DNA from 3 places in the Arthrobacter sp. Y3223151 genome. Region 3 is predicted to be linked to each of the others. Evidence: riboswitches for the same ligand, from Rfam matches in the RefSeq annotation. Region 3 holds a riboswitch; each other region holds the start of a gene.

The links. Region 3 has a riboswitch for thiamine pyrophosphate ahead of AC5RUP_RS03575 (YkoF family thiamine/hydroxymethylpyrimidine-binding protein). Riboswitches for the same ligand answer to the same signal wherever they lie in the genome.
Region 1: linked by a shared signal. The riboswitch ahead of AC5RUP_RS01915 (NtaA/DmoA family FMN-dependent monooxygenase) and the one ahead of AC5RUP_RS03575 (YkoF family thiamine/hydroxymethylpyrimidine-binding protein) in region 3 are both predicted to bind thiamine pyrophosphate.
Region 2: linked by a shared signal. The riboswitch ahead of AC5RUP_RS00120 (ECF transporter S component) and the one ahead of AC5RUP_RS03575 (YkoF family thiamine/hydroxymethylpyrimidine-binding protein) in region 3 are both predicted to bind thiamine pyrophosphate.

The regions. Positions count from the first base shown of each region.
Region 1 is NZ_JBNHGI010000001.1:382,576-389,834, reverse strand. It holds gene AC5RUP_RS01930 (hypothetical protein) at 153-293, shown strand; gene AC5RUP_RS01925 (hypothetical protein) at 449-1,516, shown strand; gene AC5RUP_RS01920 (oxidoreductase) at 1,530-2,354, shown strand; gene AC5RUP_RS01915 (NtaA/DmoA family FMN-dependent monooxygenase) at 2,373-3,746, opposite strand; TPP riboswitch at 3,777-3,886, opposite strand; gene scpC (succinyl-CoA:acetate CoA-transferase ScpC) at 4,017-5,537, opposite strand; gene AC5RUP_RS01905 (LysR family transcriptional regulator ArgP) at 5,668-6,567, opposite strand; gene AC5RUP_RS01900 (LysE/ArgO family amino acid transporter) at 6,638-7,258, shown strand.
Region 2 is NZ_JBNHGI010000001.1:24,230-31,488, forward strand. It holds gene AC5RUP_RS00115 (ABC transporter ATP-binding protein) at 1-1,267, opposite strand, end outside; gene AC5RUP_RS00120 (ECF transporter S component) at 1,276-1,896, opposite strand; TPP riboswitch at 1,939-2,072, opposite strand; gene AC5RUP_RS00125 (DUF4235 domain-containing protein) at 2,242-2,502, shown strand; gene mnhG (monovalent cation/H(+) antiporter subunit G) at 2,612-3,154, opposite strand; gene AC5RUP_RS00135 (MrpF/PhaF family protein) at 3,144-3,428, opposite strand; gene AC5RUP_RS00140 (Na+/H+ antiporter subunit E) at 3,425-3,985, opposite strand; gene AC5RUP_RS00145 (Na+/H+ antiporter subunit D) at 3,982-5,604, opposite strand; gene AC5RUP_RS00150 (Na(+)/H(+) antiporter subunit C) at 5,601-6,074, opposite strand; gene AC5RUP_RS00155 (Na+/H+ antiporter subunit A) at 6,071-7,259, opposite strand, start outside.
Region 3 is NZ_JBNHGI010000001.1:734,686-741,944, reverse strand. It holds gene AC5RUP_RS03595 (pyridoxal phosphate-dependent decarboxylase family protein) at 1-1,093, opposite strand, end outside; gene AC5RUP_RS03590 (energy-coupling factor transporter transmembrane component T family protein) at 1,284-2,099, opposite strand; gene AC5RUP_RS03585 (ABC transporter ATP-binding protein) at 2,096-3,871, opposite strand; gene AC5RUP_RS03580 (ECF transporter S component) at 3,858-4,484, opposite strand; gene AC5RUP_RS03575 (YkoF family thiamine/hydroxymethylpyrimidine-binding protein) at 4,501-5,172, opposite strand; TPP riboswitch at 5,205-5,315, opposite strand; gene AC5RUP_RS03570 (adenylosuccinate synthase) at 5,578-6,867, opposite strand.

The DNA of each region.
Region 1 (7,259 bases), 350 kb from region 3:
ACGACTCTAATCACCGACAGCAACTGTCGCCATAGCCCGAGGACGATACGTGAACCCTCCCGAGCGTCATGGATGCCCGGCAGGAGCGGCACCAAGCAGCAGGTGGCGCGTGTCTTGGTCCGGGGAGCGTCCGGTCGACGTAGGCTCGAGTCATGGATGGCGAAGTGACCGAGTTGGAAGGGCAAACCACCATCAATGAACTGCTGGACGAGCCGGTCGGCGTTTCACACATCCAGATGACCCTGCCGATCTATGTCCAGCTCCGGGCGGGCGAGTTCCGCCGTCTTTCCTGAACGCTCCGGCGCAGGTTCACCCCTCTGCCCGGCGGCCGCGCCGGCGATGCTTTTCCGAAGCGCCTCGCTACACTGACGGCATCGACGGTGATCGGGGGACGGGCGCGGTGAAGCGGAAGCGGCGGCAGGGAAGCCGGGGCCGGAGGCTTGGGCCGGTGATGGCGGCAGTGCTGACGGCGGGCACCCTGGCGGCCTGCGGGCAGCTGCCGGGAGATCCGGGGGAACCAGCACGGCCCGAGGCCGAGTTGGTTGACGCCGTCGATTGCACAACAGCACAGCACATGGTCGAACCAAGGAATCCGTCCGTACCTCCGCCGCCGGCGGTCGGCGGCGTGCCCGAAGCCTTCGCGCCGGTCGACGTCATCCGCTGTGATGCCCTGGCGATGGCAACCGTCGAGGACGAGGACGGCCTGTGGTCGGCGGTCACGGAAGAGCGGCTCACCGGAAACATTGACGCGCTGCTCACTGCGCTGGCGCAGCCCAGCGACGGACCCAGGGCGAACCTGGTCTGCACCGCCGACATGGAAATGGTCCCCGATCTGTGGTTGGTGGATGCGGCCGGCAAGGCCATGCGGGCCGCCTGGCCGACGGATTCCTGCGGCAAGACGAAACCCGGGGTCCGCGAGGTCCTGGCGGGCATGACCGTGATCGAGTCCACCCGGCACCGGCTGGAACTGATCCAGCCGAGGGCGGCACTGGATGCCGGTTGCCCCGCCGAGTGGGGCTTCAAGGCGATGCCGGGAGTGACTGAGCTGGCGCCGTTCGAGCAGCCGGGAGCGGAGCAGCCGCGCGGCAGCGGCGAGGGCGTGCCGGGTTCCCCCGGCCTTTTGCCACGCGCCGGCGAGGTCGACGCCTTGAGGATCTGCCAGTACCGGACGGCGCCGGTGCCGGCCGCAGAGGATGAACTGCCCGCCGACGCGCAGCCGGACCTGAATTTTGGCGTCATCCAGATCGTGTCGGGGATTTTTTCCAAGGGCGGGAGCCTGGAGGGCACGGCAAAGGACGCCCTCCTGAACGCGGCCGCACAGGATAGGGATGCTGGCGAATGCGCCGACGACGCAACGGAGTTTGCGGTGCTCTGGCCGCTCGCCGAGGGGCAGGGCGCCGGTGCTCCGCTGACGGTGGAACTCGACGGTTGCCGGCGGCTCTTCGCTCCCGACGGCGCCGGCCGGACGTTGCCGGACGAGGCGCGCACCGCCGTCGTCATGGCTTTGGAAAAGTGAGGGGAGCCCGATGATGACGGACAAAGTCGCCCTGGTAACCGGAGCGTCCTCCGGGATCGGGGAACACACCTGCCGGGAACTGGCACGCGGCGGCTTCACCGTCTACGCGGCCGCGCGCCGCGTGGAGAGGATGCGCCCGCTGGAAGAGCACGGGGTGCGCGTCCTCGAGATGGACCTGGCCGACGACGCGTCGATGGTGCGCGGGGTGGAGCACATCCTGTCGGAGCAGGGACGGCTGGACGTTCTGGTCAACAACGCCGGGTACGCCTCCTACGGCGCCATCGAGAACGTGCCGCTGGAGGACGCCCGGCAGCAGTTCGACGTGAACCTGTTCGGGCTGGGCCGGCTCATCCAACTGGCGGCCCCGGCCATGCGGGCCCAGGGCAGCGGGCGGATCATCAACGTCTCCTCGATCGGCGGTGTGTTCTACGAACCCCTCGGCGGCTGGTACCACGCGGCGAAATTCGCGGTCGAGGGTTTGTCGGACTGCCTCCGAGTGGAGCTGAAGCCCTTCGGCATCGACGTGGTGATCGTCGAGCCCGGGCCGATCCTGACCGAGTGGGACGCCATCGCGGTGGAGAGCCTGCAGCTGAGTTCCGAAGGCACGGCCTACGCACCGCAGGCAGAGAGCGTGGCGCGGGCGATTGCCGGGGCGTACACGGAACGCACGGGAACGCGGCCGGACGTTGTGGGCCGCCGCATCGCCCGGGTGGCGGCCGCTCGGCGCACGCGCAGCCGGTACCCGGTCGGCAGGGGCGCGCGGACGATCATGGGCGCTCGCCGGCTCCTGCCCGACCGGGTCTTCGACGCCGTGCTGGCCAGGATCTACCAGCGCTGAGCCGGAGCGGTAGGGCTGCTAAGACGCGACGGAGCGGCTGCCTGCCGGGGAAGCTCCCAGGTGATCGCGCAGGGTGTGTCCCGAATAGGCGGTCCGGAACCGGCCCCGGGCCTGCAGTTTCGGCACCACGCCGTTGACGAAGTCTTCGAGTGAGGACGGGTAGAGGGCCGACATGATCACGAAACCGTCAGCCGCCTCAGAGTCGTAGAGTTCGCACAAGTAGTCGGCGATGTCCGACGGATCGCCCACGGGCTGGGGTTTCAGCTGGTTCATGGCCTGCGCCAGCGCCAGCTCGCGGACGGTCATGGATTCCCGGCGGGCTGCGGCCAGGAGCATTTGTTCAAAGCCCTCGCTGCCCGTGGCCCCGCGATGGGCCAGCAGCAACTCCTCGGCGCTGCCGTCCGGCGTCAGGTCCTCCCGGGCCGCGTGGAGGAGCCGGCCCAATTTCGTCAGGACGTCCTCCTCGTCGAGTGCCGCCTGCAGGCCCCGCACGGCTTGGCGGGCGGCGGCCGGCGTGGCGCCGGTGATCGGCTGGACCGCCGGGAGGACGGCCAGCTGATCCGGATTCCGTCCGGCGGCCGCAGCGCGGGCCCGCAGTTCGGTCCGCACCGCGCGCATGGCGTCCGGGGTGTCGGCGACGGCGAATACGACCTCGGCCCAGCGGGCCGCGAACTCCATGCCGCGCGGGGAGGACCCGGCCTGCATGAGCACCGGCCTTCCCTGCGGGCTGCGCGGCAGGGTGATCGGACCGCGGCTCAGCGGACGGTCGTCGCCGTTGCGCCGGGGCCGTTCGGGTATCCGGTGGACACGCTCCGGATCCGCAAACCGGCGACCCGGCCCGTCCAGTGTCAGCGCCCCGGGTTCCCAGCTTTCCCACAGGTCCACCACGGCCTGGACGACGTCGTCGGCCCGGTCGTAACGCTCGGATTTGGGCGGGATGGCGGCCAGGCCGAAGTTGGCGGCCTCGGCGTCGGTGGTGGACGTGACGATGTTCCAGGCGACCCGGCCGCCGGAGAGGTGATCCAGCGAGAGCAGCTTCCGGGCGATCGTGTAGGCAGGGGTGAAGGTCGTGGAGATGGTGGCGGCCAGGCCCAGGTGGCGGGTCGCCCCGGCAACCAGTGACAGGGTGACCAAGGGGTCGAGATAGATGGCGCCCTTGCCGCCGGTGACCAGCGTGGTGGCGTAGTCGCCCGCGTTGTCCTCCGGGACGGCCAGCGCGTCGGGCAGGAACAGCATGTCGAAGCAGCCTCGTTCCAGCGTCCGGCCCAGATCGAGGTAAAACTCTGCGCTCAGCCAGTCCCGCCGGGAGAGCGGATGCCGCCAGTTCTCCGAATACTGGCTGGTCGGCGGGTTGACCATCGCCACCAGGTGCATGCCGCCGGATGTCTGCATTGTCGCGCCCTTCTGTTGAGTGAACAGGGCACGGGTGTGAGGGTTGCTCCCTGCGCTGGCATGATCCAGATCAGGTTCAACGGTCGAAACTTGAGAAGCTTCCTCTCAGCCCGGTTCACCGGACTCCCGTGTACAAGCCAGCAGCCTACCGGCAGCCGCACCGGGCGGCGAAAGGCCGCAGGCACGACGGCGTCATACTCCCGGGCGCCGCGTGGACAGCGGGCGGACAGCCGGACCGACCCGCCGCCCGGTGTGCGGGGAGGCCGGCCGTTACTGCCGTGCGGGGAGCATGCTGCCGGTCTCCACGAAGCGCTGGTGCCAGGACAAGGCCTCGCCGAGCAAGTGCGGGGTGTGCTTGCCGAAGCTGTCCCGGCAGGCCCGGTCGAAGTAGTCCTGGAGCATGGGCCGGTAGTCCGGATGCGCGCAGGTCTCGATGATCTTGCGCGCCCGCTGCTTCGGCGCGAGCCCGCGCAGGTCGGCCAGACCCTGCTCGGTGATCACGATCATCGTGTCGTGCTCGGTGTGGTCGACGTGGCTGGCCATCGGCACGATGCTGGAGACCTTCCCGCCCTTGGCCATGCTGGGGGACATGAACACGGACAGGTAGCTGTTTCGGGCGAAGTCGCCGGAGCCGCCGATGCCGTTCATGACCTTGGTGCCGGCCACGTGGGTGGAGTTGATGTTGCCGTATATGTCCGCCTCGATCATGCCGTTGAGCGAGATGCAGCCCAGCCGGCGGACCAGCTCGGGGTGATTGGAAATCTCCTGGGTGCGCAGGATAATGCGCTCGCGGTAGTAGTCGACGTTTGCGTTGAACTCCTCCAGGCCCGTGCGGCTGAGCGAGAAGGAGGTGGCGGAGGCCATGCGCAGCACGCCCTCCTTGAGCAGCTGCAGCATGCCGTCTTGGATGACTTCGGTGTAGGCGGTCAGGCCGCGGTAGCCGCCGGCCGCCAGACCTTCCAGCACCGCGTTGGGGATATTGCCGACGCCGGACTGCAGCGGGAGCAGCTGCTCGGTCAACCGCCCGCGCCGGACCTCGTGGTCCAGGAACTCCAGCAGGTGGCCGGCGATCTGCTGCGACGCGTCGTCGGGCGGGTTGAAGGGGGAGTTCCGGTCGGGCGCGTCGGTGTGCACGACGGCCACGATCTTGTCCGGATCCACCTGCAGGTAGGGTTCGCCGATCCGGTCGTCGGGATGCTCGAGCGGGATGGGCCGGCGTTCCGGCGGCAGGGCGGTGCCGTAGTAGACGTCGTGCATGCCCTCGAGACCCACCGGCTGGGCGTTGTTGATCTCCACGATGACCTGGCTGGCCTGCCGGAGCCAGGTCATGTTGTTGCCCACGGAGGTGGACGGGATGAGCCGTCCGTCCTCGAGGATGCCCACCGCCTCGACCACGGCCAGGTCCACGTCGCCGAAAAACCCGAACCAGGTGTGCTGGGCGACGTGGCTGAGGTGCATGTCGATGTAGTCCAGCTCGCCGGCATTGATCCGTTCGCGCAGCGCCGGGTCCGACTGGTAGGGCAGGCGCAGCTGCATCCCGTCGACCTTGGCGAGGGCGCCGTCGAGCTCAGGGGCCGTCGAAGCGCCGGTGAGTACGCGGATCTTGAACTGCTCCCCGGCCGCGTGCGCGGTTTCCATCCGTGCCGCGAGCGCCTGCGGCACGGCCTTAGGGTAACCGGCGCCGGTGAAGCCGCTCATGGCAACGGTCATGCCGGGTTTGATCAGTTCTGCCGCCTGCTCCGCGCTCATCACGCGCTCGCGCAGGCGGGCGTTGCGAATGCGGTCTTGCATCGTGCCCCTTCGTCTGGATCTCTCCCTCCACTGTAGGGCCGGGCACGGGTGCCGGGGTTCGGGGCGGAGAAAACGGCACCCCTGGCAGCGGGCGGAGGCGCCGCGCGCCGCGGGATTTCCGGGCGCTGAGCTAGCGCTGCCGCAGCTGGTCCAGCGCGGTCTGCCGAACGCAGGCAGTCAGTTCGTCTAGCACCGGCGAGCTGATTTTCCAGCGCTGCCAGTATAACGGCACGTCCACCGGCAGGTCGGGGGCTAGTTCGTGCAGCGTCCCGGTGCGGACGTCCGCCAGGCACTGTTGCTCCGGCAGCAGGGCCCAGCCGATGCCCAGCCGGACCGCCGAGGCAAACTCCGCCGAGGCGGGCAGATAATGGCGCGGCGCCGCCAGCGCGGCGCCGGTCAGTTCCCGGTAGAAGCGCTCCTGCAGGTCGTCCTTGCGGTCAAAATCGAGCACGGGCGCGGCCGCCAGCCACGCCGGGTCGGCGTGTCCGGTCCCGGCGGGCCGCCAGTGCTCCAGGTAGGCCGGGCTGGCCACCGCCCGGTAGCGCAGCGAGCCGAGCGCCTCCACCGAGCAGCCCTGGACCGGTTCCGGCGTCGCCGTCACCGCGGCCGTCACCCGTCCGGCCCGCAGCAGGGAGGTCGAATGCTGCTCGTCTTCGCGGTGGACTTCGAAAAACACCCCGCGGTCGCGCGGCATGCGGGCCAGCGCGCCCAGGAACCAGGTGGCCAGCGAATCGGCGTTGACCACCAGCGGCAGGGCCACGCCGTCGCCGTCGCCGCCGAGTTCGCGCTGCGCGTCGGCCTGCAGGACCCGCACCTGCCGCGCCAGCCGCAGGACCACATCTCCGGCCGCAGTCGTTCGCACCGGAGCGGTGCGCTGCAACAGGACCTGCCCGGCCGCCTGCTCCATGGACTTGATCCGTTGGGACACGGCCGAGGGCGTCACGTGGAGGGCGCGGGAAGCGGCATCGAAGCTGCCCTCCTGGACGACGACGGCGAAGGTCGCCAGATGGTCGAACTGGAACGGCTGCATAAGGCAAGCTTACGTAACTGAAGTTTCTTTAGCTGTACTGATGCGCGTGTTGTCAGTAGCGTCAACTGTTGTGACTACCGCTATTGCTCCCGCAGTCTTGCTGGGCCTGGGAACCGGGCTGGCCCTGATCGTCGCCATCGGCGCGCAAAACGCCTTCGTGCTGCGCCAGGGCATCCGCGGCGAGCACATCGGCGTCGTCGTTCTCATCTGCGCGGTGTCCGACGCACTGCTGATCACCGCCGGGATCGCTGGCATCGGCGCCGTGATCGAGGCCGCCCCGGCGGTGGTGGACGTCATCCGGCTGGGCGGGGCGGCGTTCCTGCTGGCCTACGCGGTGTTCGCCGCCAAACGGGCGATCAGGCCGGGCGTGCTGACCGCCTCGGCCAATCGCGCCGGCGGGGGACTGGCCGCAACGGCTGCCACGGCGCTGGCCCTGACCTGGCTGAACCCGCACGTGTATCTGGACACGGTGCTGCTGCTCGGTTCCATCGCCAACACCCAGGGGCCGGAACTGCGCTGGTATTTCGGCGCCGGCGCCGTGGCGGGCAGCCTCATCTGGTTCGGCGCCCTCGGCTTCGGCGCCCGGCTGCTGCGTCCCTTCTTCGCCCGGCCCGGCTCCTGGCGCCTGCTCGACGGGCTGATTGCCGTCGTCATGCTGGCGCTCGGGCTGCGAATGGCCTTCGGTCTCTGAT
Region 2 (7,259 bases), 710 kb from region 3:
TCTCCCCGCCGGAGAGCGTGAACGGGTTGGCCTGCAGCAGGCGGGTCAGCCGGAGCCGCTCGGCGATCGTGTCCACCCGCTGCCGGACGCCTGCCTCGGGCAGTTTGGCCACGCGGCGCGGGCCGAATTCCAGTTCGTCGAGAACCGTGCCGGTGAGGAACTGGTGTTCCGGTTCCTGGAAAACGCTGCCGATCCGGGTCACCAACTGCGCGGACTTCCACTTGGCAGGGGACAAGCCGGCCCCGCGCTGCAACGCCGGCGTCGCCGAGAGATCCCCTCCCGCGGGTGCCTGCAGGCCGGCCAGGGTGAGGGCCAGGGTGGATTTGCCGGCACCGTTCGCGCCGGTGACGCTGAGCGCCTGCCCGGCCAACAGGTCCAGGTCCACCCCGCGCAGCACCGGCGCGGCTTTCCGGTTCCGCGACACGTCCAATGCCGCCGCCCGCAGCAACGGGCCGCCCGGGGCCGGTGCCGCGGGCAGCTCCAGCCGCGGGGTATGACCGGGAACCCAGACGCCGGCCTCGATCAGCCGGGCACGGGTGGCGCCTTCGGCGAGCACCTGGTCCGGCGGCCCGTCGGCCAGCACGCCGCCGCCGGCCGCGAGCACGATCACGCGGTCCACGACGTCCGCCCAGACCGCCACCCGGTGCTCGACCACCACCAAGGTGGCGCCGGTGCGGTCCAGCACCCGGGCCACGGCGTCCCGTACTTCCCGCACCCCGGCGGGGTCCAGGTTTGCGGTCGGCTCATCCAGCAGCAGCAGCCCCGGCCGCATGGCCAGGACCGAGGCCAGCGCCAGCCGCTGCTTTTGGCCGCCGGACAGCGCCGACGTGGGATGGTCCAGCGGGACGGCCAGGCCGACATCGGCCAGGGATTCACGGACCCGGTCCCAGATCTGCCCGCGCGGCAGCGAGAGGTTCTCCGCCCCGAAGGCCACCTCGTCGCCGACCCGGGCCAGCACCAGCTGGCTTTCCGGATCCTGCAGCACGAGGCCGGCCCGGCCGCGGGCCTCGGAGGGACGCACCCCCGCCACGCTCAGCCGGCCGGTCTCCTCGCCTTCGCCCTCGTCGCCGAGGACGCCGGCCATGGCGTGCAGCAGCGTGGACTTGCCGGCCCCGGAGGCGCCCAGCAGCAGGACCCGTTCGCCCGGGGCGATGCTGAAACTGGCCGCGTGCACCGCCCGATCCTTGCGGCCGGCATGCCGCCAGCCCCACCCCTCGGCGAGGACGGGCACCGGGCGGGGCGCCGCCGTCGTACTCTGCGCTCCCATCAAACGGCTCAGGCGTCTGCCGTGCGTCCCGCGGCGAAGGAGGACAGCGCACCCGTCTTCGCCAGGCCCCTGACCGCCAGCCACGGCAGCAGCCCGGCAATCACCACGCCGGACACGGCCGCGAAGCCCACGTAGGCGATCTGCCATTCGGCGGCCCACAGCATGTTGTAGAGGATGTTCTCGCTGATCGACAGCGCCAGGCCTGCGCCCAGGCCGGCCAGCAGCGCCACGCCGAGATTAAACCTGCGGTACAGAAAGAGCAGGAAGACGACCTCGGCGCCCAGGCCCTGGATCAGGCCGGAGACCAGGACGGTCATGCCGAAGCTCGTGCCCAGCAGCGCGGAGACAACCGCCGCCAGCATCTCGCAGTAGATGGCGGCGCCGGGCTTGCGGATGATCAGCCCGCCCAGCACGCCCGCCATCAGCCAGCCGCCGGTGTACAGCCCGGCGGAAGGCGGGAAAGCTATGGTCAGGCCCTCGATCAGCGGCCAGCCCGCCGACCAGGCCCAGAAGATGACGCCGACGGCCACGGCGACCACCGAGGCAACGACGATGTCCACCACCCGCCAGCCGTAACGCTGCTTCCGGGCAGGGGTGGGCGTGACGGGTACATTCGAAACGGTACTCATGGAATCCTCCTGGTTGCAGGAGGGGAGGGCGGCCACGCGGCGCGCCCCGAGAACTCGACTCCCTTCGCCGGTACTAACCGGAGCAGGTTCGAGGGTCTGCGGTCTATCCGCACTCTCAGCGTCCCTCCCGGTCTCCGGTGTGCACCGGCCGGTCGGACGCTCCCCTGTCGTCACTAGATGCTGTCTGGCAGCACGTACCAGTCTACACTCGCCCGCAGCGGCGGGCATTCGGGCGCAGACCCCGGGAAAATGCACGAGGGCTTACGGCCCCGGCGGGTGCCGGGCAGTAGGCTGGGAACCGGAACAGCAGTTGAGACGGGGCTGCGGCCCCGGAAGGGAGCGGGCATGAGCGTTGTGTTGAGGCTCTTGGGCACACTGGTGAGTATCGGCGCGGGCCTGGCAGCCAGCCAGCTGCTGGGGCTTGTCTGGAAGATGGTCACCGGAAAAGATGCGCCCAAGAGCGACGATGACCTGGAGAACAGCCTGCGGGCGGCGGTGGCCTTCGCCGTGGTGTCCGGCACCGTGGCGCGGGTGATCCAGGTGCTGACCAAGCGCGCCACCGCCAAGGCGGTCATCCGCTACGACAAGACCCGGGAAATGGTCTAAGCGGTCCCTTGAGGATTCCGATGGGGGACGGGCCGCGGGCCCGTCCCCCATCGCGTTTTGGTCCCGGCCGCCGGCGCCCGCCCGCGGCCCGGTCCCCTTGGCCGGCAGGTTACGGAGCGTCCGCGGGCCCGGCGTCGTCCTGGTCGGTCCGCCCCGGAGCGGCCGCCGCCCCCGCGGTTCGCCGTTCCCCCGGCTTCCCGGCGTCCTGGCCGCCGGTGACAGCACGGCTGCCGGCGGCAGCACGGCCGCCTGTGTCGGCACCGGCCGGCGTGGCGTCATCGGATGACGCCGCGGAATCTTCCTCCGCCGCCGCCTCCACCACCGCGTCGAGGTCGTCCACGCTGAGGATTTCCTTGCGCAGGTGTTTGGTGCGGTAGCCGGCCCGGCCCACCATGTGGGCCGAAACCGGCACGGTCAGCAACTGGAACAGCCAGGCTATGAGGAGTATGGGCACCGCCGCCCAGCTGCGCAGCTGCAATCCCAGTCCCGTCAGCAGCAGCAGCAGGCCGAAGACCTGCGGCTTCGTGGCGGCGTGCATCCGCGAGAGCAGGTCGGGAAACCGCAGCAGGCCGATGGCCGCGGCCAGGGACATCCCCGCGCCGGCGATCAGGCAGACGGCGGTCGCGATGTCGAGGATCAAGTCAGTGTTCACGAGGCCGCCCGTCCGTCACGAAACGAGCCACGGCGACCGAGCCGATGAAGCCGACAACGCTGATGACGACAACCAGCGTCAGGTTGTTCATGTGGCCGCCGGCGGCCATGTCCACGATGAGTCCGGCGCAGACGATCGCCAGCAGCACGTCTATGGCCAGCAGCCGGTCCAGCAGCGACGGCCCGCGGGCCAGCCGGATCAGCGACAGTACAGCGGCCACGGCCAGCACTGCGCTCACGACGATTTGCGCAACCGGAATGACGTCCCCGTTCACACTGCACCTCCTCTGCCGGTACCTTCGGCCTTGACCATCGCCAGTTCTTCCTTCGTGCCCATCGTCCGGATCAGGCCGGCCTCGATCCGCCGCACTTGGGCGCGAAAACCCTCGGCGGCCTCCTCGGTGTCAACGTCGAGCACGTGCAGGTAAAGCGTGGACGTCGAGCGGTCCACGTCCACCACAAAGCTGCCGGGGATCAGCGAAATGGCATGCCCGGTGGCAGTCACCAGCAGGTCCGAGTGGCTTCGCAGCCGGACCGCCACCACCGCGTTGCGCAGGGTCGGGCCGCGGGTCAGTGCCAGCCACAGGACTTCGACGCTTGCGACCGCGACCTGCCACACAAACGTGGCGGCGAAGATTGCCGCGGCCAGCGGATTGAAGCGCCCGCTGAGTTCGACCGGCGGCAGGTAGAACAGGTTCACGATGAGCAGCGCGATCAGCAGGCCGAAGATCAGGTTACCCGGGCTGAAGTCCTGCCACAGGGAGCCCCAGAGGATGACCAGCCAGGCCAGCAGCGGCAGCTCGACCCAGATGGAGATGCGCGGTTTCCTCATCGGCTCCCCTCCTGCAGGGCGCCCTCGCCCAGGACGGCCTCGACGTACGGGGTGCGCTGCAGCATCTCGCGCGCCGCCTGGTCGCTGAGTTCGAACAGGGGCCCGGCGAACACCGTGAGGGCAACGCCCATCGCCACCAGCCCGACCGTCGGCCAGACCATGGGCAGCGGCAGCAGTTGAACGATGCCCCGCCCGGTGAACCGACCGTGCGGAGCGTTCTCCACGTGGCGGGTGGTCCGCAGCGCGGACCCGTCGGGCTTGGTAGCCACCAGGACCGGGTCCGGGTGCTCGGCGTCTTCGGGGCGGCGCCAGAACACGCGGTTCCAGACCCGTGCCATGGCCAGCAGGGTCAGCAGCGACGTGACCATGCTGCCCGCCACGAGCACCCAGGCGACCGGCGTGCCCAGTTCCACGCCGCCCTGCACCAGGCCGATCTTGCCCAGGAAGCCGGAGAAGGGCGGGATGCCGGCCAGGTTCATGGCCGGGACGAAGAACAGGATGGCCAGCAGCGGCGACAGCTTGGCCATGCCGCCCAGCCGGTCCATGTTCGTGGTTCCGCCGCGGCGTTCGATCAGGCCGGCCACCAGGAACAGGCTGGTCTGCACCGTAATGTGGTGCGCCACGTAGTAGACCGCCGCGCCGAGCCCCACCACCGAGGACATGGCCAGGCCAAACACCATGTAGCCGATGTGGCTGACCAGCGTAAACGAGAGCATTCGCTTGATGTCGATCTGGGCCACGGCCCCGAGGATGCCCACCACCATGGTCAGCACCGCCACGATCATCAGGAACGTGTTCAGCCGGTCGCCGGGGAACAGCAGGGTCTCGGTGCGGATCATGGCATAGACGCCCACCTTGGTGAGCAGGCCGGCGAACACCGCGGTGACCGGCGCCGGCGCCGTCGGATAGGAGTCGGGGAGCCAGAAGGACAGCGGGAATACTGCCGCCTTGATGCCGAAGGCCACCAACAGCATCAAGTGCAGCGTCATCTGGGTCGCCGGATCCAACTGGCCGAGCTTGATCGCCAGGTCCGCCATGTTGATGGTCCCGGTGGCCGCGTAGATCATCGCGATGGAGACCAGGAACAGCACCGAGGAAATGACGCTGACGACGACGTACGTCACCCCGGCGCGGATCCGCGGGCTGGTGCCGCCCAGCGTCATCAGCACGTAGCTGGCCGTGAGGAGCATTTCGAAGCCGACATACAGGTTGAACAGGTCGCCGGTCAGGAACGCGTTGGAAACCCCTGCCACCAGGATCAGGTAGGTCGGGTGGAAGATCGAGACCGGGCCTTCTTCGTCGCCGTCCGTCATGCCCTGGCCGGAGGCATAGAGCAGCACCGCCAGGCTGACGGCCGAGGAGACCACCAGCATCAGGGCGGACAGTTCATCCACCACCAGGGTGATGCCAAAGGGGGGAAGCCAGCCGCCCAGGTTCACCGCCTGCGCGCCGTTGGCCCACGCCGAGGCCAGCATCACGGCTTCCAGTGCCAGCGTCAGCGTGAGCGTGATGGCACCGGTCCGGCGCTGCGCGTTGGGGTGGCGGATCAGCACGAACGCCAGGGCAGCACCCAGCAGCGGCATGACTACTGCCAGCGGCGCGAGGGTGGCGGCGTTCACTGCTTTCTCTCCATCCGTGACCTGGTGGTGGCTGGCGTTTCCTCGGCCTCGTCGGGCGGGACGAACTCGGTGGTCTCGGCCGGGATTTCCGCGTCGTCCTCGGCGTCGAAGGTGGGCTGGTTGGCCACCCGGCGGTCCTCGATGTCGTCCTGGACCTCGTCCTGCCGTCCCAGGACCCAGGAGCGGTAAATGATGGCCAGCATGAACGCGGTGACGGCGAAGGAAATCACGATGGAGGTGAGGATCAGCGCCTGCGGCAACGGGTCACTGTAGGCGTCGGCGGGGATGTCGCTGCCGAAGATGGGGGCGAGGCCGGCAGGTCCGCCGGTGCTGAGCAGCAGCAGGTTGGCGCCGTTGGTGATGAGCATGAGGCCGAGCATGACCCGGGTCAGGCTGCGTTCGAGGATCAGGTAGACGCCCACGGCGAACAGTACGCCCATCACCAGCAGCAGCGTCAGGTTCACGGTCACCGGGACACCTCCTCCTCGATCGTTGCGGGTACTTGCAGTTCGGCGGACTTGCGGCGGCCGTGGGTCCGTTCCTCGGTGCGTTCGTCGATTTCGGCGCCGAAGCTGCGCAGCACGTCCAGCACCAGGCCCACCACCACCAGATAAACCCCGATGTCGAAGATCGTCGACGTGACGAACTTGTGGTCGCCGAAGACCGGGAGGCTGAATTCAAGGATCGCGCTCTGGAAGACCTGGCCGCCCAGGAAGAGCGGGACGACGGCGGTCAGCGCCGCGGCGCCAAGCCCCAGGCCGAGCAGCAGGCCGGCGCTGATGGGCGTGGCTTCGGCCAGTTCGATCCGTCCGCCGGCCAGATAGCGGACGGTCAGCGCGATGCCGGCCAGCAGGCCGCCGGCGAATCCGCCGCCGGGGAGGTTGTGGCCGGTCAACAGCAGGTAGACGGAGAAGATCATCACCGAGTGGAAGAGCAGTCGGGTGATCACCTCGAAGATGATGGAGCGGCGTTCCGGCGCCAGGGTGCGGCCAGCCACCAGCCAGGCGTCGCGCGGGACGACGGCGAACTTGCGGGCCGTCGCCAGGGCCGCCGCCTCGCGGTCCGAGTGCGCCACCGTCTCGTAGCCGCGGCCCACCGATCCGCTGGCGACGGCGTCCACGGGCTCCGGACGCTTCTCCCCGCGGCTGCGGATGAAGATCAGGCTGGCCACGCCGGTAGCTGCCAGGGCCAGCACGGAGATCTCGCCGAACGTGTCCCAGGCCCGGATGTCCACCAGGATGACGTTGACGATGTTCTCGCCGCCGCCGCCCTCATAGGCCAACTGCGGCAGGGCCAGGGAGACCGGATCTGCCGTGCGTGAGGCCATCGCCGTCATCGCGATCACGATCATAGTGAGGCCGAAAGCTGCTCCGATGATGGCGCGCAGCAGTTTGAAACGCCCGGGTGTGCGCAGCCACAGCCGCGCCGGCAGGGAACGAAGGGCCAGCACGATGGCCACCAGGGAGACTGTTTCCACCAGCAGCTGGGTCAGCGCCAGATCCGGCGCCCCCTGCATGGCGAAGATGAAGGCCAGCCCATAACCGGCCACCGAAACCATCAGCACCGCCATGAAGCGCTTGTTCGCGCGGATGGCGCCCAGCGCGCCTGCCGCCACGATGAGCCCCGCGATGGCCTGGGCCGGGGTATCGAACCAC
Region 3 (7,259 bases):
CCACGAGGTCCGCCACCCCTTCGCGGCCGAGCGTCCGCAGCGCGGCGTAGGCCGGGAAGCCGCGGGCACGGCGGGAGAACTCCGGCACCCACGCGACCTCGTCCCGTTCGGCGCCGTACTCCAGATAGGCGGCATGCGGCGGGGACATCGTGCGCTGGTGCACCTCGGCGTCGCGGACAAAGGCCACACCGGAGTCGTACGGGACGTTGAGCCACTTGTGCGCGTCGGTGGCCCAGGAGTCGGCCAGCTCCACGCCGTCCAACAGGTGCCGGTGATCCGGGCTGGCAGCGGCCCACAGCCCGAACGCGCCGTCGACATGGATCCAGGCGCCGTCCCGCCGTCGTACTCGTTCCACCGCCGGACGGATGGGATCGAAGGACCCGGTGTTCACGTTGCCGGCCTGCAGGTTGACGATCAGCGGCATGTCGGCGGGAATCCGGTCCAGCACGGCGTCGAGCGAGTCCAGCGTGATGCTGCCCTGCGCGTCGGTGGCCACCGAGTAGATCCTGCGGCGACCCAGGCCCAGGTACTGCAGCGCGGTCAGCACGGTGCTGTGGGCTTCTTCCCCTACGACGACGGCGATTTCCGGCGCGCCGAACAGGCCGTCGCCCACCACGTCCCAGCCCACCCGTTCCAGCACTGCCGTCCGTGCCGCAGCCAGGCAGGTGAAGTGTGCCATCTGGCAGCCGGTCACCAGGCCGAAGCCGGCATCCGCGGGCAGCCCGAACAGGTCCAGCAGCCAGGCGCCCACTGCCTCTTCCACCACGGAGGCGGCCGGACCGGCCACATACAGCCCGGCGTTCTGGTCCCAGGTGGAGGTCAGCCAGTCGGCCGCGAGCGCGGCGGGCTGGGCGCCGCCGATCACGAAGCCGAAGTAACGCGGACCGGCCATCGCCACGGCGGCCCGCCCGCCGACGTCGGCCAGGTGCTCAATGACCGCTTGCGGGTCTTCGCCCTGCTGCGGCAGGTCCCCCGCCAGTTCACGGCGCAGGGCAACCACATCCAGCCCCGATTTCACCGGTCGCCCGGGCAGGGATTGCAGGTATTTCGCCGCTAGCTCGGCCGTGCGGTGGAGCAGTTCGTCGTCCCCCATGACGAGCATGTTACGCCGCGGCCCTGCCCTGCGACAGGCGGCGGGCCCGAACGCGCTGGCCGCGGGCAGATCCCGCGGCAAGCAGGGCAGGTCCCGCAGCACTCATGACGGATCCCGCGGCGTTCATGGGCCGGCCAGGGCATACGGGCAGGCCGGTCGTCGAGCGGCGTCTCAGTTCACGAGCGGCGCCTCAGTTCACGAGCGCTTCGAAGCCGGCCAGGTACCCCAGGGCATGGCTGGTGAGCAGGATGGCCGCGAGAACCCCCAGGACGCCGGCAACCATCAGCCAGTCCGCCCTGCTCAGCGGGATTTTCCGCCAGATGGTCCGCGGGCTCAGGCCCAGGCCCCGCGACTCCAGCGCCTGGGCCATCCGCTCGCCCTTGCGCACGGAGACGACCAGCAGGGCAAACGCCGCGTTCCCGTAGGCGCGCAGGCCGCGCGGCAGTGAGCCGTCCGGACGGAGCCGGGCCCGGACGGCGTGGGCCTGCCGAATGGTCAGCCACTCCCGCGGCATCTCCTGCAGCATGCGGTACCCGGCCAGGACGGCGTAGGTGATCCGGGGCCCGAGCCCGGCGTGCTGGTGCAGGCTGCCCATCAGCGCGACGCCGTCGGTCGAGGCGAGGAAACCGATGGCCAGGATCCCGATGACCAGGGTGCGCAGGGCCAGGGAACCGCCGACGGCGAGGCCTTCGACCGTGATCCGCAGCGGCCCGGAGGTCCATAACACCTCGCCGGGCCGGCTCAGCGCATTGACCATGAAAACCCCCAGCCCGAAGGCGACGAAGGGCACGTGCGCCAGCGCCATAGTCCTCAGCCTCAGGCGCGTGGAGGCGGCGACCGCGGCCAGGGCCACCAGGTAGAGGACGGCGGGCGTCACCGGATCGAAAATGAAGACCAGGGCCAGCGACACGACGAACAGGAGCGCGAGCTTGATGGTGGGATTGCGCCGGGCCAGGACGCCGCCGACGACGGCGGAAGCCGGGCCGGCGGCGAAGTCCGCGCTCATGCCCGGCTGCCGATCTGCGGGTGCGCGGCACCGGCGCGGGTAACGCCGCCGGTAACGGCGGCATCGAGCCGGTCGAGGACGCGCCGGATCTCGTCCGCGGAGGCGAACTCGGCCAGCAGCCAGTCGATCAGCGGTGGTAGCCGCAGGCCGGCGCGGTGCAGGACGGCGGGGTCGCGCAGGATGTCGAAGACGGGGCCGTCGGCAATCACCTTTCGGTCCGCGATCACGATGGCCCGGTCGGCCAGCGTGGCGACGGTCCGCAGGTCATGGCTGGAGAAGAGGATGCCGCGGCCAGCGGCGGCGGCATCCCGGAAGGCTGCCACCGTGGCGATGGTGTCCCGCCGGTCGAGGCCGAACGTGGGTTCATCGGCCAGGAGCGCGGGCCGCTCGTGGGCCAGCATGGCCGCCACGCTCAGGCGGCGCTTCTCGCCGCCCGACAACCGGAAGGGGCTCTGGTCCGCCACATGGGTGAGCCGGTGCCGCGCCAGGAGACGCCCGAACCGTTCGGCGGGGGCGTCGGGAAGGCCGTGCCGGACTTCGTCCCGGACGGTGTGCGCCACGAACTGGTGCTCGGGATTCTGGAACACCATCCCCGGACGTTCCCCGCCGACGGTTCCGGCCGCCGGCGGAAGGAGCCGGGCCAAGGTGAGCAGCAAGGAGGTTTTGCCGGCCCCGTTCGCTCCCAGCAGGGCCGCGATTTCGCCGCGCCTCAACCGGAGCGTCACATCCTTAAGAATCGCAGCCTCCGGCGGGACATCGCCTGCATTCCGGCGCTTCTTCCGCCCGGGCATCGTCCGCGAGACGGACAGGCTCTCGGCGGCCAGCACCGTCTCGCCGGTCGCGGGCACCGCGGCAGCGGGCACCGCGGCCTCCCCCTCGGGGACAGGCGGGGTTACGTCCTCGGGGTCCGGCGCCGCCAGCTGCCGCAGGTCCGAACAGACGTCGGGCGCGCCGAGGCCGCCGGGCCGGCCGGTGACGGCCAGCAATTCCGTCTCCAGCGGCAGCCAGCATCCGGCCGTGTTCAGCTGGACGGCATGGGTCCCCAGCACGTCGGCGGTCGCGCCGTCGGCCAGGACCTGGCCCGCGTCGCCCAGGACGACCGCCCGGCGCGGCAGGCCGGCTATGCCGGCCACGCCGGCGTAGTCGTCCAGCCGGTGTTCGACCAGCACCACTGCCGGCCCGTAGGCGGCCGTGGCAGCGCTGACGGCGTCCCGCACCGCGGCCAGGCCTGCCGGGTCCAGCATGGAGGTGGGTTCGTCGAGCAGCAGCAGGTCCGGTTCGGCGATGAGGCTCGCGGCCAGCGCCACCCGCTGGCCTTCTCCGCCGGACAGCTGGGCTGTCGGGCGGCCGCGCAGGCCGGCGGCACCAACGGAGGCCAGCGCGGCGTCGATCCGTGCGGATATCTCCTCCGGAGGCACCGCGCGGTTCTCCAGCGGCAGCGCCAGCTCCTGTTCGACGTCGGGAAGGCAGACTCCGGAGGAGGGATCCTGGGCCAGCACGCCGACGTGCCGGGAAAGCTCGGCGACCGAGGAATCGGTGGTGGCCACGCCGTTCACCGACACCGTGCCGGCCAGGGTGGCGACCACCGAGTGCGGGACCACCCCCGTGACCGCCTGCAGCAGCGTGGACTTACCCGACCCGGAAGCCCCGAACACGATCAGGTGTTCCCCGAACCCAAGCCGCAGCGTGATGTTGCGCAGCACGGCCGTGTCCCGCCGGGGGAAGCCTACGGATACGTCATCGAGCTCCAGGACCGGGTCAGCGGTGCGCATCGGTTGTGCCCAGCCGGGCGCGGCCAATCGCAAAGTTATCCACCACGCCGGTCTTCGCCAGCCCGTCGACGATGATCTTGCCCAGCAGCCCGCCCACAATTACACCGGAGATCAGGTGGATGACCAGGCGGGTCCAGAACAAGTCCTGGCCGTACCAGCCGGACCGGAAGGCCGAATAGAAGAAGACCAGACCGGCGCCGAACAGCCCGGACAGGGCGTAGGTAAGCCAGCCGTAGGAACGGTAGCGGGTGGCCGCGAACGGGATCTCGCTGCCAATGCCCTGAATGGCGGCCGCGATGAAGAGCAGCGGACCGACGGCGGAGCCCAGGAACACCACCTCTATCACCGAGGCCAAAACCTCGGCCAGGACGCCGGCGAAGGGACGTTGGACGATGGCGATGGCGATCGGAGCCACCAGCAGCCAGCTTCCGGCCAGGAAGTGCTGCGACAGGTCTCCGGCCGGGCCCATCAGCAGGGACAGGGCAGTCCAGGCCTGGACGAAGACCCAGTAGAGGAAACCGAAGACGACGCCCAGGACAACCAGGAGGACGAGGTCCTTCAGGGTCCAGGCACCGCGCGGGAGGGCATGCTGCTGCGAAGTCGATGATGGCATGACTGGTCCTTCCGCTTCAGGAGGCGCTGGGGCTGTTGATGGAGAGCGTGGCGTGGGTCGTCACGTGCTGGACGGACCGGCCCACCAGGATCCAGCCGGCGGCAATGGTCTGCAGCACCTGGGCGACGTCGCCGTCCAAGCGGGTGACGAAATGCTCCGCCTGCACCACGACGCCCGTGGACTTGGCGTAGTCGATGGCGGCGTAGATATCGCGCATGTGGTCCGCCGAGGCGCCGCCGGTACCGCCGTCGGCCAGGGGGTAAAGCGCCCAGTCGGCGGCGGCCTCGATTCCCGTGGGTTCCAGTTCCGGGATCTCGGAGTACAGGGCCGCGCCGCCCTCGGGTATCTCGCAGCTGACCCCGCCCGGGCAGCCCCGGGACAGGAGCACGGAGGCCGAGACATGCGCCCCGGTGCGTCCCGCCGCGGCAATGACCTGGCTCAGGTAGCGCAGCACATCCTGCTCGGCGCCGGTCAGGTAGGTGCTCACCTTGCCGGTCTGCACGTCGAGGCCGGTGGAGTCGGCCTGGCCCAGTGCCGCCAGGATGACGTCGGCGTAGTTGTCGGCCATGACCGCCAGGGTCAATCTCGCGCCCACGCCGAACTCGCGGGGAGTGGCGGTGAACTTGTCGCTGCCGACGGCAGCAATGGGGGTGTTCGTCGCTGTGACGATCGAGTCTGATGTTCGCATGTCGCGCCCTTAGGTTTGTTAAACGGGGCACGGGTAGTAAAGAGTCAACGTCCCTGCGCTGGCATGATCCAGATCAGGTTCGACGGTCGAAACTTGAGAAGTTTCCTCTCAGCCCGGCTCACCGGACTCCCGTGTTGCCCACGAGTCTAACCCATCGGGCGCGGTAGTGGCGAAAGGTTTCAACGGCTTGAAAGGGGCTGTGAAGGCGGGGATGCGGCGGGGGCGCGGACATCACTGCCCGCGCCCCCGCCGTCGTCATCCAGCGGTAACGGCCCGACACCGAACCGGACGCACCGCCGTCGTCATCCAGCGGTAACGGCCCGACGCCGAACCGATCGCCCCGCCGTCGTCATCCAGCGGTGACGGCCCGACGCCGAACCGGACGCACCGCCGTCATTGGTCCTGCTATTCGTTGATCAGGTCCCGCACCACGATGGTCTGGTCGCGGTCGGGGCCAACGCCGATGGCGGAGAACCGGGTGCCGGAGAGCTTTTCGAGCGCCAGCACGTAGTTGCGGGCGTTCTCGGGCAGGTCTTCCAGGGTTCTGGCGCCGGTGATGTCCTCGGTCCAGCCCTCGAAGTACTCGAAGATCGGCTTGGCGTGGTGGAACTCGGTCTGGGTCATCGGCATTTCGTCGTGCCGGATGCCGTCCACGTCGTAGGCGACGCAGACCGGGATCTGTTCGATGCCGGTGAGGACGTCCAGCTTGGTCACGAAGTAGTCGGTGAAGCCGTTGACCCGGGCGGCGTGGCGGGCCAGCACGGCGTCGTACCAGCCGCAGCGCCGCGGCCGGCCGGTGTTCACGCCGAACTCCCCGCCCTTCTTCTGCAGGTACTCGCCCATGTCATCGAACAGCTCGGTGGGGAACGGCCCGGCGCCCACGCGGGTGGTGTATGCCTTGATGATGCCCACCACACGGTTGATCCGGGTGGGGCCGATGCCCGAGCCCACGGACGCGCCGCCGGCGGTCGGGTTGGAGGAGGTCACGAACGGGTAGGTGCCGTGGTCCACGTCCAGGAACGTTGCCTGTCCGCCCTCCATCAGTACGACCTTGCCCTCGTCCAGCGCCTTGTTCAGCACGTAGGTGGAGTCGATGACCATCGGGCGCAGCCGCTCGGCGAAGGAGAGGAAGTACTCCACGACCTCCTCGACGTGCACGTCCCGGCGGTTGTAGACCTTGACCAGCAGTTCGTTCTTCTGCCGCAGCGAGCCTTCGACCTTCTGCCGCAGGATCGATTCGTCGAACACGTCCTGCACGCGGATGCCCAGCCGGGCCACCTTGTCCATGTAGGCGGGGCCGATGCCCCGGCCCGTGGTGCCGATCGCGCGCTTGCCCAGGAAGCGTTCGGTCACCTTGTCCATGGTCTGGTGGAACGGGGCCACCAGGTGGGCGTTGGCCGAGACGCGCAGCCGCGAGGTGTCCGCGCCGCGGGCCTCGAGCCCGTCGATCTCCTCGAAGAGGGCCTCCAGGTTGACCACGCAGCCGTTGCCGATGATCGGAGTGGCGTTGGGGGACAGGATGCCGGCCGGCAACAGCTTCAGCTCGTACTTCTCCCCGCCGACGACGACGGTGTGCCCGGCGTTGTTGCCGCCGTTCGGCTTAACCACGTAATCCACGCGGCCGCCGAGCAGGTCGGTAGCCTTGCCTTTTCCTTCGTCGCCCCACTGGGCTCCGACGATCACAATTGCTGGCATGGGATCCTCCCCCATTCGATGCGGCGGAAGCCCCGGACAGACTGCACATCAAGGAGCCGCTGCCGCGCATGAGAACGCCCCTCACTCCGGATGGAGTATTTGGGGCTCTTACCCGCCAAGTTTAGCGGATGGGCCACAATCGACCGGAATCCGCGGGGCCGGATGCGGTTTCGGGGCGGAAACCGGTGCGCGGTGGCGGGCCATGCGGCTCCCGGGAGCGGCCCGTCGCTCGACGTCGAGCCCAGCCGAAACCGGGACGCCAGATTCGAGTGGCGGGAAGATGCAGCGAAACCGGCCGTTTGGCTGCATCTTCTCACCACTCGATCAGGCGAAGGCTCTCGTGCCCGGCTACGGCAGCGCTTCAACGGATACGCAACGCCCCACAGCACGAC